2 regions of the Bradyrhizobium sp. CCBAU 45389 genome follow, and region 2 is predicted to be linked to the other one. Evidence: predicted binding sites of a transcription regulator. Region 2 holds the regulator's gene; the other holds the start of a gene.

The links. The regulator LexA, encoded in region 2, represses DNA repair genes until DNA is damaged. The targets are predictions, from matches to a motif close to TGTTCNNNNTGTGTTCNG.
Region 1: a site for LexA is predicted at 4,763-4,780, ahead of uvrA (excinuclease ABC subunit UvrA). Genes of this name have one in related genera too.

The regions. Positions count from the first base shown of each region.
Region 1 is NZ_LBIY01000010.1:153,930-161,576, reverse strand. It holds gene XH79_RS06285 (hypothetical protein) at 49-330, opposite strand; gene XH79_RS06280 (low molecular weight protein tyrosine phosphatase family protein) at 650-1,000, shown strand; gene XH79_RS06275 (single-stranded DNA-binding protein) at 997-1,488, opposite strand; gene XH79_RS06270 (outer membrane protein) at 1,951-2,712, shown strand; gene XH79_RS06265 (outer membrane protein) at 2,950-3,618, shown strand; gene XH79_RS06260 (outer membrane protein) at 3,854-4,600, shown strand; gene uvrA (excinuclease ABC subunit UvrA) at 4,876-7,647, shown strand, end outside.
Region 2 is NZ_LBIY01000010.1:35,992-43,638, forward strand. It holds gene XH79_RS05685 (GAF domain-containing protein) at 1-239, opposite strand, end outside; gene XH79_RS05690 (hypothetical protein) at 465-896, opposite strand; gene XH79_RS05695 (hypothetical protein) at 1,092-1,295, opposite strand; gene lexA (transcriptional repressor LexA) at 1,469-2,170, opposite strand; gene XH79_RS05705 (molybdopterin molybdotransferase MoeA) at 2,347-3,558, opposite strand; gene XH79_RS05710 (hypothetical protein) at 3,789-3,983, opposite strand; gene XH79_RS05715 (HAD family hydrolase) at 4,141-4,767, opposite strand; gene XH79_RS05720 (alpha-hydroxy acid oxidase) at 4,782-5,915, opposite strand; gene XH79_RS05725 (S41 family peptidase) at 6,212-7,549, shown strand.

The sequences.
Region 1 (7,647 bases), 120 kb from region 2:
CCGGCATCGCCCAGGACAGGGTCGGAACGGACCGGATGGAACCGGCTCTCACGCCCCGAAAATCACCCGGTGCATGATGCGCCCCGGCACCAGCGTGAACAGGCCCGCCACCACCAGCGCGCCGGCGAAGAACAGGCGGATCTGGTGGATCCAGAACGACGACGCCGCCACGACCACCATCAGGACGACCCAGATCCAGCCGATTGTCCGGTGCGGCAGCGTGCCCTTGGGGGCGGAGAACTGAACGAGGCCGAGCACGAACGCTCCCATTGCGGCAAAGGCATGCAGCGGGATGGCGGGAGCGGCCTCAAGCAGCGGCGCAAAACTCATGCGGGACTTCCTCGGGTCGAGGCGGCGACCGATGTGAATACGATTAACATGAAGTTAATACCATTCACATCTCATCCCGTCAAAGACTTGAGGCAGCACATGAGGCAAGGGCGAAAAACCCGAGCCCTACCCGATAATTGGTAAGAAATCCTGTCGCTTCACGTGAGTGGACAGTTCCGACCTCGCGTCAGATCGGAATGTCGTCGATTCCATCGACCAATGAACGGCATTTATGTAGCAGGAACTCTGGGAAGCCTGCCCGCAAGGCACCGAGCATTCTTCTCGCGGACACCTGATCGATCACTCCGAGAAGCGGTAAGTGACCAACGTCCTTTTTATATGCAGCGCCAATCGCCTCCGCAGCCCGACCGCCGAGCAGGTGTTTTCGACTTGGCCGGGAATCGAGACCGACTCGGCCGGCATTTCGAACGACGCGGACGTCTTGCTGTCCACCGAACAGATCGAATGGGCCGACATCATCTTCGTCATGGCGAAGGCCCACCGGAACAAGCTGAACCGGAAATTCCGATCCAGCTTGAACAACAAGCGGGTCATCTGCCTCGACATTCCGGACGACTACGAATTCATGGACCCTGTCCTTGTCCGGATCCTTGAAAACCGGGCTGGCCGTTATCTGCGCCAGGCCGAGCCGCCCCTTTCCAAGCCCTAGAACGGGATGTCGTCGTCCATGTCGTTGTTGCGGCCGCCGCCGGCGGCAACGGGACGGCGCGGCGCACTGCTGACCGGACCGGAGGAGCCGAAATCGCCGCCCGGCTCGTCGCCGAAGCTGCCGCCTCCGCCGCCACCGCGGCCATCGAGCATCGTCAGCGTCGAGTTGAAGCCCTGGAGCACGACCTCGGTCGAGTACTTCTCGACGCCGCTCTGGTCGGTCCATTTGCGGGTCTGGAGCGCGCCCTCGATGTAAACCTTCGCGCCCTTCTTCAGATACTGCTCGGCGACCTTGCAGAGACCCTCATTGAAGATGACGACGCGGTGCCACTCGGTCTTTTCCTTGCGCTCACCGCTGTTCTTGTCGCGCCAGGTTTCCGAGGTCGCGATGCTCAGATTCGCGATCGGCCGCCCGTCCTGGGTGCGGCGGATTTCAGGATCCTTGCCGAGATTTCCAACCAGAATGACCTTGTTGACGCTTCCCGCCATCGCCGCTCTCCACTCCAAATGCCATGAATTCGTAAGGCCGCATTCGCAAGGCCGCGCCGCGCACCCGCGGTCCCCTGCAACCTGATTGAGGCGACCCTATACGCTTGCGCGGACCGAACAGCCCACCAGCCCTCAGGTTATCCCCATATATAGCATCGCCTTCCGGCTTGTTCCAGATTTGTTCTTTCCCGGCGGGCGCGGATGTTCCGTTCGGGCGGTGCCTGCAGTCGCTCAAATAGTGCGCACCGGATGGAACTTTTTCAGGTTCCCGCAATCGGCAAAAAGCACTTAACATTCATAAAGTTACACGCCGCACACTTGTCCTGCGAGTGTTGCATTTCGGAGACGGACTCTGCCTGCTGCTTAGGCTACGGTTGCCTCGGAATTAAGTTCATATGGGCGTCGCGCCTGATTGGCCGCTTCGGGGATAACAAGAAGCGGACCTTACCTGGGGAGACTGCAATGAATAAGATTTTGATTGGTACAATCGGTGTAGTGGCGTTGGGCCTGTCGGCTCCCGCAAGCGCGGCGGATATGGCGGCGCGTCCCTATACCAAGGCTCCACCCCCGGTGGTCGCGACCATCTACGACTGGAGCGGTTTCTACATCGGCATCAACGGCGGCTGGGGCTCGAGCCGCAATTGCTGGGACTTCGTGACGCCGGTCACCGGTACGCTGATCGATGACGGCTGCCATAACGCAACGGGCGGCACAGTCGGTGGTCAGGTCGGCTATCGCTGGCAGTCGGCCAATTGGGTGTTTGGCGTGGAAGGCCAAGGCAACTGGGCTGACTTCAGTGGAAGAAACATCAGCCCGACCGCGCCAGGTCAGCAGAACCGTACGCGGGTCGACGCCTTCGGCTTGATTACCGGTCAGGTCGGTTATGCCTGGAATAACGTTTTGGTCTACGTCAAGGGCGGCGCCGCCGTAGTGGACGACAGATACGACCTCATCATCGCGCCGGGCTTTGTTGGTGCTGGCACGACCTTCGGTTCGGCCAACGGAACACGTTGGGGCGGAACGGTCGGCGCGGGAGTCGAATTTGGCTTCGCCCCGAACTGGTCGGTGGGCTTCGAGTACGATCACATCTTCCTCGGCAACCGAAACGTCGACTTCACCTTCGGCGGAGCCTTCGTTCAGACCGAACGCGTCAGTCAGGACGTCGATCTCGCCCTCATCCGCTTGAACTACCGTTGGGGCGGCCCGGGGATCGCCAGGTACTGATCGCAAGCCTAATCTCTTCTGACGAAAGGCCGGCCTCGCGCCGGCCTTTTTGCTGCCTGCTGCGCGCGAAGGGGCTAATCAGTCAGCGATTATGACGTTTTGTGACTGTTGTGGCTTTTCGGGTACACAACTTGCGGCTTCGTTGGTGTAAGCACGACGCCAGTTGGACCACGGCGTCCGATGCCCTTCCGTTCACGGAAGGCAACAACAGAAACTGGGACTGGGATTAGGTTAAAAATGAAGAAGGTTTTGTTGGCTTCGGCCTGTTTGTTCGCTCTGGCTGCCCCTGCGTCGGCGGCTGATCTCGCGGCCCGCCCGTACACCAAGGCTCCGGTCGCTGTGGCTTCGGTCTACAACTGGACCGGCTTCTACCTCGGTATCGTCGGCGGCGGCGCCTGGCAGGCCGACTCCGATCCGAAGATGAAGGGTGGCTTCGTCGGCGGCACCGCCGGCTACAACTGGCAGACCGGCAACGTCGTGTTCGGCCTCGAGGCGGATGCCGCCTGGGCTGACGTCAGCGCCTCGGCGACCGCGCTCGGCATCACCGCGACCTCCAAGACCGATGCACTCGGCACCGTGCGTGGCCGCATCGGCTGGGCCGTCAACAACGTTCTGTTCTACGGCACGGGCGGCTACGCCTGGATCGACAACAAGCTCAGCGCCAGCGCGCTCGGCGTGACCATCTCCGACAGCAAGTTCCACTCGGGCTGGACCGTCGGTGCGGGCGTCGAGGCGTTCTTCGCTCCGCAGTGGTCGGTCAAGGGCGAGTACCTCTATCGCAGCCTCGGCAGCGAAACCTATTTCGGAAACATCGGCGTTCCGGTGGCTTCTGGCTCGCTCAACTTCCACACCGTGCAGGTCGGCGTGAACTATCACTTCGGCGGCCCGATCGTCGCGAAGTACTAAGCTTCGTCTCCGACGCTACCCGCGTTACGAAAGGCCGGCCTCGCGCCGGCCTTTTTGTTGTCTTCACGCGTAGCAATATACCTCAGCCCGCCACTCACGTTTTCGAAGAGATGTGGCTCTCCGGTGACACAACCTTAGGCTTCCATAGTGTAAAGCTGTGACGTCAGTTGGGTCATAGGCTCCGCTGCTCTTCCTTGCGGAAGGCAACAAAGAGAAACGGAAACTGGGGAATCAGATGAAGAAGATTTTGCTGGCTTCGGCCAGTCTGTTCGTACTCAGCGCGTTGACACCGGCCTCGGCGGCCGATCTTGCGGCCCGCCCCTACACCAAGGCGCCGGTCGCGGTGGCCTCGATTTACAACTGGAGCGGATTCTATATCGGTGCCAACGCCGGTGGCGCCTCGAGCCGCAATTGCTGGGACGTCAACAATATCTTCGGCGTTGCGGGTCCGGACACGGCTGAAGGCTGTCACAATGCGACCGGCGGCGTCGTCGGTGGCCAAATCGGCTATCGCTGGCAATCGGCCAGCTGGGTGTTCGGCCTTGAAGCCCAGGGTGACTGGGCCAACCTGAAGGGCTCGAACACGAGCTTGGTGCTCGCACCGCTGGTCAACGAGACCAAGATCGACGCGCTTGGCCTGTTCACCGGCCAGGTCGGCTATGCCTGGAACAACGTGCTCTGGTACGTGAAGGGTGGCGCGGCCGTCACGCACGCCAAGTACAACGGTACGGTGGGGGGCGTCGTCCTCGATAGCGCAAGCGAGACGCGCTGGGGCGGCGCGGTCGGCACCGGCCTCGAATTCGGCTTCGCGCCGGGCTGGTCCGTTGCGATCGAGTACGACCATCTGTTCATGGGCAAGCGCAACAACTCGTTCACGATTGTCGGCATCAACGACCGTATCGACCGTATCAAGCAGGACGTCGACATGGGCACCGTCCGCCTCAACTACACCTTCGGCGGCCCGGTGGTGGCGAAGTACTAGTCTTCGCTCCAACGCCCTCGCGTTACGAAAGGCCGGCCGTGCGCCGGCCTTTTTGTTTGGCGGCACGTTCCAGAGCAGTTCCGCCCACCCTTCTGCTGCCAGATGCCGCCAGCGCGCCAACATTCCGTTGACGATTCGCAACTCCCTCTGGAAATCCGTCTCCGTTCTTCCTACGTTCGCTGCCACACCCATCGGCGCCGATCCCGGTTCCGGGCGAAGCGCGCCTTTTTTGTTGGCGCGATCGCGCACCTTTGGGCTCCTTGAGGGCAACTCGGATGGATGAAGTGATCAAGGCGAAGCGCCAACAACAGAACGCGGGCTCCAGCCTGCGCGCAATTACGATCCGCGGCGCGCGCGAGCACAACCTCAAGAACATCGACGTCGAGATCCCCCGCGACAAGCTGGTGGTGTTCACCGGCCTCTCCGGCTCCGGCAAATCCTCGCTCGCCTTCGACACCATCTATGCCGAAGGCCAGCGCCGCTACGTCGAGTCGCTGTCGGCCTATGCCCGCCAGTTCCTGGAGATGATGCAGAAGCCCGATGTCGATCAGATCGACGGACTGTCTCCGGCGATCTCGATCGAGCAGAAGACAACCTCGAAGAACCCGCGCTCCACCGTCGGCACCGTCACCGAGATCTACGACTACATGCGCCTGCTCTGGGCGCGCGTCGGCGTGCCCTATTCGCCGGCCACCGGCCTGCCGATCGAGAGCCAGACCGTCTCGCAGATGGTCGACCGCGTGCTGGCGCTGCCCGAGGGCACCCGCCTCTATCTGCTCGCCCCGGTCGTGCGCGGCCGCAAGGGCGAGTACCGGAAAGAGCTCGCCGAATGGCTCAAGAAGGGCTTCCAGCGCGTCAAGATCGACGGCACCTTCTATGAGCTCGCGGAAGCTCCGACGCTCGACAAGAAATTCCCGCACGATATCGACGTCGTGGTCGACCGCATCGTGGTGCGCGCCGACATCGGCCAGCGCCTCGCCGAAAGTTTCGAGACCGCGCTGAAGCTCGCCGAGGGCCTCGCCGTCGTCGAGTTCGCCGACGCGCCGGCAGCCGCGCCTGCGGAAGAGAAAAAGAAGACGGCAAAAATCCACGACAAGAGCGGCCCCGAGCGCATCCTGTTCTCGGAAAAATTCGCCTGCCCGGTTTCCGGCTTCACCATTCCCGAGATCGAGCCACGCCTGTTCTCGTTCAACAATCCCTATGGCGCCTGCCCGGCCTGCGGCGGCCTCGGCGTCGAGCAGCATGTCGACGAGGACCTCGTCATTCCCGACAAGGAGCTGTCCTTGCGCAAGGGCGCGATCGCGCCCTGGGCCAAGTCGTCCTCGCCCTATTACGAGCAGACGCTGACCGCGCTGGGCAAGCACTACAAGTTCACGCTCGACACCAAGTGGAAGGATCTCGCCAAGAAGACCAAGGACGCCATCCTCTACGGCTCCGGCGAGGACGAGATCAAGTTCTCCTACCAGGACGGCGTGCGCTCCTACGACACCAAGAAGCCGTTCGAAGGCGTCATCACCAACATCAACCGCCGCTATCGCGAGACCGAGAGCGAGTGGGCGCGTGAGGAGCTGGCGAAGTATTTCCACGACGTGCCCTGCGAGGGCTGCAAGGGCTTTCGGCTGAAGCCCGAGGCGCTCTGCGTCAAGGTCGGGGACAAGCATATCGGCGAGATCTCGGAGCTGTCGGTCAAGCGCGCCGGCGAGTGGTTCGAGACCGTGCCGGAGGCGCTGAACAAGCAGCAGAACGAGATCGCCGGCCGTATCCTGAAGGAAATCCGCGAGCGCCTGACCTTCCTGCTCGACGTCGGCCTCAACTACCTCACCCTCTCCCGCTCCTCTGGCACACTGTCCGGCGGCGAGAGCCAGCGCATCCGCCTGGCTTCGCAGATCGGCTCGGGCCTCACGGGCGTGCTCTACGTGCTGGACGAGCCCTCGATCGGCCTGCACCAGCGCGACAACGCCCGCCTGCTCGACACGCTCAAGCGCCTGCGCGACCTCGGCAACACTGTGGTCGTGGTCGAGCATGACGAGGATGCCATCCGCCTCGCCGACTACGTGCTCGATATCGGCCCCGGCGCCGGCATGCATGGCGGCAACATCGTCGCCGAAGGCACGCCAGCCGAGATCATGCGCAACCCGAAATCGCTGACCGGCAAGTATCTCACCGGCGAGCTCGAGGTCGAGGTACCGGAGCGGCGCCCGCCGAACCATCGCCGCACCATCAAGGTGGTGAACGCGCGCGGCAATAACCTCAAGAACGTCACGGCGGAGATTCCGCTCGGCCTGTTCACCTGCGTCACCGGCGTCTCCGGCGGCGGCAAGTCCACGCTGCTCATCGACACGCTCTACCGCGCCATCGCCCGCAAGCTGAACGGCGCCAGCGAAGGCGCAGCTCCTCACGATCGCATCGAGGGCCTCGAGCACATCGACAAGATCATCGACATCGACCAGTCGCCGATCGGCCGCACGCCGCGCTCGAATCCGGCGACCTACACCGGCGCCTTCACGCCGATCCGCGAGTGGTTCGCCGGCCTGCCCGAGGCGAAGGCGCGCGGCTACGAGCCCGGCCGCTTCTCCTTCAACGTCAAGGGCGGCCGCTGCGAGGCCTGCCAGGGCGACGGTGTCATCAAGATCGAGATGCACTTCCTGCCTGACGTCTACGTCACCTGCGACGTCTGCAAGGGCAAGCGCTACAACCGCGAGACGCTGGAAGTCCTGTTCAAGGGCAAGAGCATCGCCGACGTGCTCGACATGACCGTCGAGGAAGCCGCCGAATTCTTCAAAGCGGTGCCGCGCGTACGCGAGACTTTTCAGACCCTGCACCGCGTCGGGCTCGATTACATTCACGTCGGCCAGCAGGCGACCACGCTCTCAGGCGGCGAAGCCCAACGCGTCAAACTGGCGAAGGAATTGTCAAAACGCGCCACCGGCCGCACGCTCTACATCCTGGACGAGCCGACCACCGGCCTGCACTTCCACGACGTCAAGAAGCTGCTGGAGGTGCTGCACGAGCTGGTCGCGCAAGGCAACACGGTCGTCGTCATCGAG
Region 2 (7,647 bases):
CCCGCCGCGAGCGCCTGGTCGGTCCGCTTGAAATAGGAGTTGGCGAATTTGGTGAGGATGACGGGATGGCCGGAAGCCCAGGCCTTGCCGGGAAGGCCCTCATCCCGACCGAAGCGCAGATCTTCGCTTGCGGCCCTGAACGCGGACAACCCTTCGCCGTAGAGGCCGCCGCCGAATTCCAGCCGCATGCGCGTCCGGTCGGGCACCCAGAGTTCAACGACGCGAATGAAGGTCTTCATCGAACGTGCCCGCTGCCTCAAGCCTCCTGGCAGCATCGGCCATTTGCCTGCAGAACGGACGTTCAAAATTCAGGCAGGGCAGCGCAAACTTCGTGCGACGGAGAACAGCGGCGGGCGAGCCGGCGAAGGTATTTTCGAAGATGCAAACCTCACCATCTCGCCGGCCGCGGCCGGCGATGGCGATTTCAATCTTGGCCCCGACCCGCGAGCCGGGGGGCAGCTAGGTCAGCCAATCGGCAGGCGTGTGATCGTCGGCCTGTCGGCGGTGATCTGCGGCTTGTGCTCGCGCTCGCCGAGTGGCTGGGTCACCGGCAATTGCAGCACGGTTGCGCGCTGGCCTTCCACGAGCTGAGTCACCAGCACGTATTTGCCGTCGGGGAATTCGATCGCATCGTGATGGCGATCCGGAATGTGCGGATCGATCTTGCCGAACTTGCCGACGCGCGAGTTGATGGTGCGCGTCCAGATCCAGCGATTGTCGTAGCGGACATTGTCGGCGAAGGCGAGCTCCGTTCCCGGCAGCAGGCATACCGCGACCGACATGTCGGCTTCGGAGGCGAAGCCGCGTGTCGAGGTGCCGCGGAAGGTTGTCGTGACGATCGTCTCGCCGACTTCGGCGGGACGCGTCGCGACGGCGTGCAGGCTGTAGTCACACATCGGGGTGCTCCTCATTCGAAGATAGCGACCCGCGCCTCCTGTCGAGGCACAGGCCTCTATCAGAGTGGAAGCATACAACGGTCTGCTTGGTTGTGGGCAAATCTGCGGCTTTGGGTCCGCAGGCCGCCATCACAATATCTTTTTCAGATGCACGAGGAACAAAGCCTGCTCCCGTGCATTCGGCATGCTTCGTCGTCAGCGGCCAGCAGGTGCCGACCAGCCTGAATACGGCCAGGCGGGTTGCGACGGCGCTGCAATGGCTCCGCGTGCGTTGCGGAATTGCTCGCTCGTCGTCGGCGGCGTCGCCTTGCGGACATGATGCGACTGTGCGGCGACGGCCTGTGACACTGACGTTGCGATCAGCGCCATCGTGACGATGCTCAAGACGATCTTGCGCATGGTTGTCTCCTCGGTTTCTCACAAGGCCTGCGAAGCGATGAGTGCTTCGTGCGGCGTGCCGAGGATCTAGCGCGGGAGAGGTGGCCGGATAATCTGTGCAGAACCAGAAAGACTATCCAGCCGGAGCGGACAATCGTCCGCTCCAACGCGTGTCGAACGATCGCGAGGTCAGCTCAGTACTTCCGGTACAGGCCGATCAGCTTGCCCTGAATCTTCACCCGGTTGGGCGGCAGGATGCGGACCTCATAGGCGGCGTTGGCGGGCTCGAGCGCGATCGAGGCGCCGCGGCGGCGGAAGCGCTTCAGCGTCGCTTCCTCGTCGTCGATCAGCGCCACCACGATGTCGCCGGTGTCGGCGCTCTCGTTGCGCTGGATCAGCGCCATGTCGCCGTCGAGGATGCCGGCTTCCACCATCGAATCGCCGCGCACTTCGAGCGCGTAGTGCTCGCCCGAGCCGAGCATGTCAGGCGGCACGCTGATGGTGTGGCTGCGGGTCTGCAGCGCCTCGATGGGCGTGCCGGCCGCGATACGGCCCATGACAGGCACGGCGACCGGACGCTCACCCTCGTCGGCGGGCGGGCTGGAGGTCGTGCGCACCTTGCCGAGATTGCCTTCGATGACGCTCGGCGTGAAGCCGCGACGGTTGCCGGCGGCCGCCTGAAGCTCGGGCAGCTTGATGACCTCGATCGCGCGGGCGCGGTTGGGCAGGCGGCGGATGAAGCCGCGCTCCTCGAGCGCGGTGATCAGGCGATGGATGCCCGATTTCGACCGCAGATCGAGCGCGTCCTTCATCTCGTCGAAGGAAGGCGGCACGCCGCTTTCCTTCAGTCGCTCGCTGATGAACCGCAGGAGCTCGTATTGTTTGCGCGTTAACATCTCGACCAAAATCCCCCGGTTGATGTCGTTCGATTCCGAGACGCTCAGTTCAGCGATAAGCCGCTGCATGCTCGAAACAAATCATGAACGGACACTATATGTTCGATACATGTTCCGCAACTGCTTAATTTACCGTGAACGCGACAAAGTTCGCGGAACGCGTGTGGTGACGGCGCTCAGACGGGCAGAGGCAGCACCTCGCATGGCGAGCCGGCTTCGGCCTTCGGCGCGAACGGTGCGCGCACGAGAAGTGCCTGTGCCGCAGCGAGATTCGCAAGCAGCGAAGAATCCTGGTGATCGACGGGAAGGGCGATCAGCGTGCCGTCGTCGCGCCGCTCCAGCCGTGCGCGCAGATAGTCCTCGCGGACATCGTTTGCGCCGAGGTCGCGGCCGAGCACGGCGCGCTCGCGCCGATGGTGAATCACGGCGCGGCCCGACAGCGCGCGAATCAACGGCACCATGAACAGGAAAGCGCAGACGTAGGACGACACGGGATTGCCGGGCAGGCCGATGACGCGCATCGCGCCGAGCCGGCCGTGCATCATCGGCTTGCCCGGCCGCATCGCGATCTTCCAGAACGACATCGCGATGCCCTCGGCCTTGAGCGCCTGCTGGACCAGGTCGTGGTCGCCGACCGAGGCGCCGCCGCTCGTGACCAGGATGTCGGCGCCGCTCTCGCGGGCCCGGCGTATCCCGGTGGCGGTGGCCTCCAGCGTATCGGCGGCCACGCCGAGGTCGACGGTATCGGCGCCCTCCTGGCGGGCGAGCGCGTGCAGGGCATAGCCGTTGGAGTAGACGATCTGACCGGGGCCGGGCATTGCGCCCGGCATCACCAGCTCGTCGCCGGTGGCGAGGACCGCGACCTTTGGACGGCGTTGGACGGGTAAATGCGGGTGATTCATCCCGGCGGCGAGAGCGAGATCGCGTTCGGTGAGCCGGGTTCCCTTGCGCAGCAGCACGTCGCCCTCGGCGAAGTCGATCCCGGCGCGCCGGATATGCCGTCCGGGAATCGCTGCTTCCTTGATCGTGATGCGCTTGCCGTCCGCGGCCGTGTCCTCCTGGATCACGACCGCGTCTGCGCCGGCGGGAACGACGCCGCCGGTGAAGATCCGGACTGCTTCGCCGGCGCCGACCGACCCGGCAAATGGCCGTCCGGCCGCAACCTCGCCAATGACCGTCAGCTGGGAATCGATCGTCGCCGCATCGGCCGCACGCACGGCATAGCCGTCCATCGCCGACATCGCCTCCGGCGGCTGCGTGCGCCGCGCCGCGACGTCGCGCGCGAGCACGCGATGGAAGGCTTGGTCGAGGGGGATCGTTTCCTCAGGCAGCGGCTCCGCGCCGGCGAGCACCGCGGCAAGCGCGTCAGAAACCGGCATCAAGGCCACGGCTGAAAACTCCTGCTGCGCACGTTCGGCAAATCGGCGGCCAGAGTTCTAGCCGAGTGCGGGCGCAGAGGCAAAACAGCGGAGGTGCGGGATGATTCAGCCTGCGTTGTCCGCTCTGTCCTGAAAGATGGACGTCAAATCCTCCGCGGCATGATCCGGAAGGCGAGGCAGACCGGCACAAGGACGGCCATGGCAAGCACGAGAAGAACGAGCGCCACGGCCAGCATCGGTCAACTCCTGGCCGGTTCGTCCGGACTGACGTCCGGCGCTTTGGGACCCTGGTCCTTGTCGGGCAGCGGGTCGGCCTGGGATTTCAGGTCGGCGGCCTTCCTGATCAGCTTGGCGGATAGGTCGGAGTCCGAAGTGATTCTTGCGAACTCGAGCAGCAGAGAGGCTTGCTTGGTGAGGTAGGATTTGCCCAGCACGTCGATCGGTCCAATGCAGAAGTCCCAACGGACTCAAGAGTCCGGAAGGGCCGATTTCGTTCCCGGAACTCCGTACAAAAATGCACAAAGTGATTTGGTTCCTCATTTTGGGCAAAAACCGGTTCCTGGAACCGCGTCCGCCAGGAGGCGGATCCGTTCAAATCCCGAGCTTCTTCAGCGCATCGCCGACGTCACGGGGCGAGGTCACATGCACCGCGGTCAATCCGCGCGCCCGGGCTCCTTCGATGTTTTCTGCGAGGTCGTCGAAGAAGACGATGCGGCTTGCCGGCACGCCCATCGCCGCCACCACGTGATCGAAGGCTTCCGCATCCGGCTTGCGCAGGCCGATGCTGGACGACAGGTAGAGCTCGCGGAAATGGCCGAGCAGGCCGGCATATTCCTTCGAGAAGTAGTCGACATGCGGCCGATTGGTGTTGGAGAAGGCGTAGACCGGCATCTGCTTGGCCGCACGCGGCAACAGCTCGGCGATGTCAGGCATCTCGCCGGCGAAGATCGCGTTCCAGCCCTCCAGGAACTGCGCATCGGAAATCGCGATCCCGAGCGATGAGCGAAGCGAGGCGAAATAGTCCTCGTCGCTGATCTTGCCGACCTCGTGCAGCCGGTAGGCTTCGCTGTCGCGCACATATCGCGCGACGATGGCTTCGGGCCGGCAGCCGGCATGTCCCGCCCAGCAGGCGATTGCCTTCGAGAAATCGATGTCGAGCACCACGCGCCCGAGATCGAACAGAAGCGCATCGGCGCTGCCGGGAGAGAGCGAGGTCACTTGTGTCCTTTCACTCAATATCGGTACGGGTCATGATCGAACAGCGGGAACGCGCTGAACACGCTCGGCGCGTTGGTCGCGGTTGCCGGGTGCAGGCAGGACTTGCCAACCTCGGCAAACGAGGTAGCGCCCAAGAGTCCGAGGCAGCGCAGCACTTCGTCTTCCAGCAGCTCCAGCATTCGCGTCACGCCGGCTTCGCCGGCCGCCGCCAGCGCCCAGCATTGCAGCCGGCCGATGCCGACGAGGTCGGCGCCTGCCGCAATCGCCTTGACGATGTCGGTGCCGCGGCAGAAGCCGCCATCGACCATGATCTTGGCGCGGCCTTTCACGGCGTCGACGATTTCAGGCAGCACATGCATGGCGCCGCGGCCGTGATCGAGCTGGCGGCCGCCATGGTTGGAAACGTAGATCCACTCGACGCCGTGATCGAGCGCGATCAAGGCATCCTCGGCGGTGGCGATGCCCTTGAGGATCAGAGGGATCTTGAACTTATCCTTGATCATCTTCACGGTCCGCCACTCCAGTCCCTTCTGGTAGTCGCCGCCGGTGGCGCGCAGGCGGCTCTCGCGAACATAGCGCTTGGCGATGTCACGTTCGCGACGGCTGTAATGGGCGGTGTCCACGGTCAGGCAGAAGGCGGCGTAGGCGTTCTTCTCGGCGCGGCTGACGACATCGGTGACGAAGGCGTCGTCGCCGCGCACATAGAGCTGGAACAGGCGCAGCGCATCGGGGGCGGCTTCGGCGGTTTTCTCCAGCCCGGGTTCGGTTACCGAGCTCAGCATGTGTGCCGCACCGAAGGCGCCGGCGGCGCGGGCGACGGCTGCCGCGCCGTGCGGGTCGAAGACTTCCAGCGCCCCGACCGGGGCCAGCACCACCGGCAGGCGCATCTTGCGGCCGAACTGCTCAACGGAGCCGTCGACCTCATGCACGTCGCGCAGCACGCGCGGGCGAAAGGCGATCTCGTCCAGCGCCATGCGGTTGCGGCGCATCGTGGTCTCGGTCTCGGCGGCGCCGACGATGTAATCCCAGGCGTTCTGGTTGAGGTTGGCGCGCGCCTTCTTGATGAATTCGTGCAGGTTCTGGAACGGCTCGTTGCTGGAGCCGAGTTCGACGTTCCGTTCCGGCCGGATGCGAGGCGCTTCGTTCATTGTTATCCTCCCGAGAATTTGAAGCCTTGTGTCATCGCCTAACCCGTCCGCCTCTCCAAAACCATCCTAAAATCGCATAGCTGCGAGGCGCGGACCGGCCGACCGATTCCCGCCTTTCGCGCGAGACGGTTTCGGAACGTTGCCAAAAGTTTAGGCCGGGACGAAGGGATTTTTGCAAGTGCCCCGCCGGCGTTGCGGGCCGGCCTTGAAGAAACCTGAATGGTATTGTGAGAACCGGGCTGGATCGCCATTTGCATGGCGGCTCCCGAGCCCCGAGCAAGAAGGCTAACCCATCCATGCGGAAATCCCTGCTGTTCCCCCTTGGCGCGCTCACCGGAGTGTGCCTGACCCTTCTGGTATCCGGTCCGCAGGGCGGGCTATGGGCGGCGAGGGCGGCGGCGGGCGCGGACGATGCTTATTCCAAGCTAAACCTGTTCGGCGAAGTGTTCGAGCGCGTGAAGGCCAGCTATGTCGAGAAGCCGGACAATTCCAAGCTGATCGAAGGCGCGATCACCGGCATGGTGACCGCGCTCGATCCGCATTCGCGCTACATGAACGACAAGGCCTGGACCGAGATGCAGGAGACCACCTCCGGCGAGTTCGGCGGCCTCGGCATCGAGGTCACGATGGAGGAGGGCCTCGTCAAGGTCGTCTCGCCGATCGACGACACGCCGGCCTCGAAGGCCGGCATCATGTCCGGCGACCTCATCAGCAAGATCGACGGCGAGGCCGTGCAGGGCATGACGCTCGAGCAGGCCGTCAACAAGATGAAGGGCCCGGTCGACACCAAGACCAAGCTCACCATCGTGCGCAAGGGCGCGGACGCTCCGCTCGACGTCGCGATCACGCGTGAGATCATTCATGTGCGCCCCGTCCGCTTCCATGTCGAGAATGGCGACATCGGCTATATCCGCGTCACCTCGTTCAACGAGCAGACCACCGACGGCCTGAAGAAGGCGATCGCGGCGATCTCCAAGCAGGTGCCGCAGGAGAAGCTGGTCGGCTACGTGATGGACCTGCGCAACAATCCGGGCGGATTGCTCGACCAGGCCGTGTCGGTGTCGAGCGCCTTCCTGCAGCGCGGCGAGGTCGTCTCGACGCGCGGCCGCAATCCGGAAGAGACCCAGCGCTTCACCGCGCATGGCGGCGACCTCACCAAGGGCAAGCCGCTCGTGATCCTGGTCAACGGCGGCTCGGCTTCGGCCTCGGAGATCGTGGCCGGTGCGCTGCATGACCACAAGCGTGCCACGATCATCGGCACGCGCTCATTCGGCAAGGGCTCGGTGCAGACCATCATCCCGCTCGGCTCCGGCAACGGCGCGCTGGCGCTGACCACAGCGCGCTACTACACGCCGTCGGGCCGCTCGATCCAGGCCCAGGGCATCGCGCCCGACATCGAGATCCTCCAGGACGTGCCGCCCGAGTTGAAGGGCCGGATGGACACCATGGCGGAGTCCCAGATGCGCGGCCATCTGCAAGCCGCCGACGGCACCGAGCAGACCGGATCGCAATCCTATGTCCCGCCGGAAGAGAAGGACGACAAGGCCCTGCACGCGGCTTACGACTTCCTGCACGGCGTCACCGCGAACGCAGTCGCCGCAAAGCCGGCGCCGAAGGCTGCGGTGCCGAACTAGAATCTTACGATCTCCAGACATCGATCGCCCGGGAGTGGATGACCGCTCCCGGGCGATTCTGTTTTGGGGGGCTGTCGCAGTGATCTGTAGCCCGGATG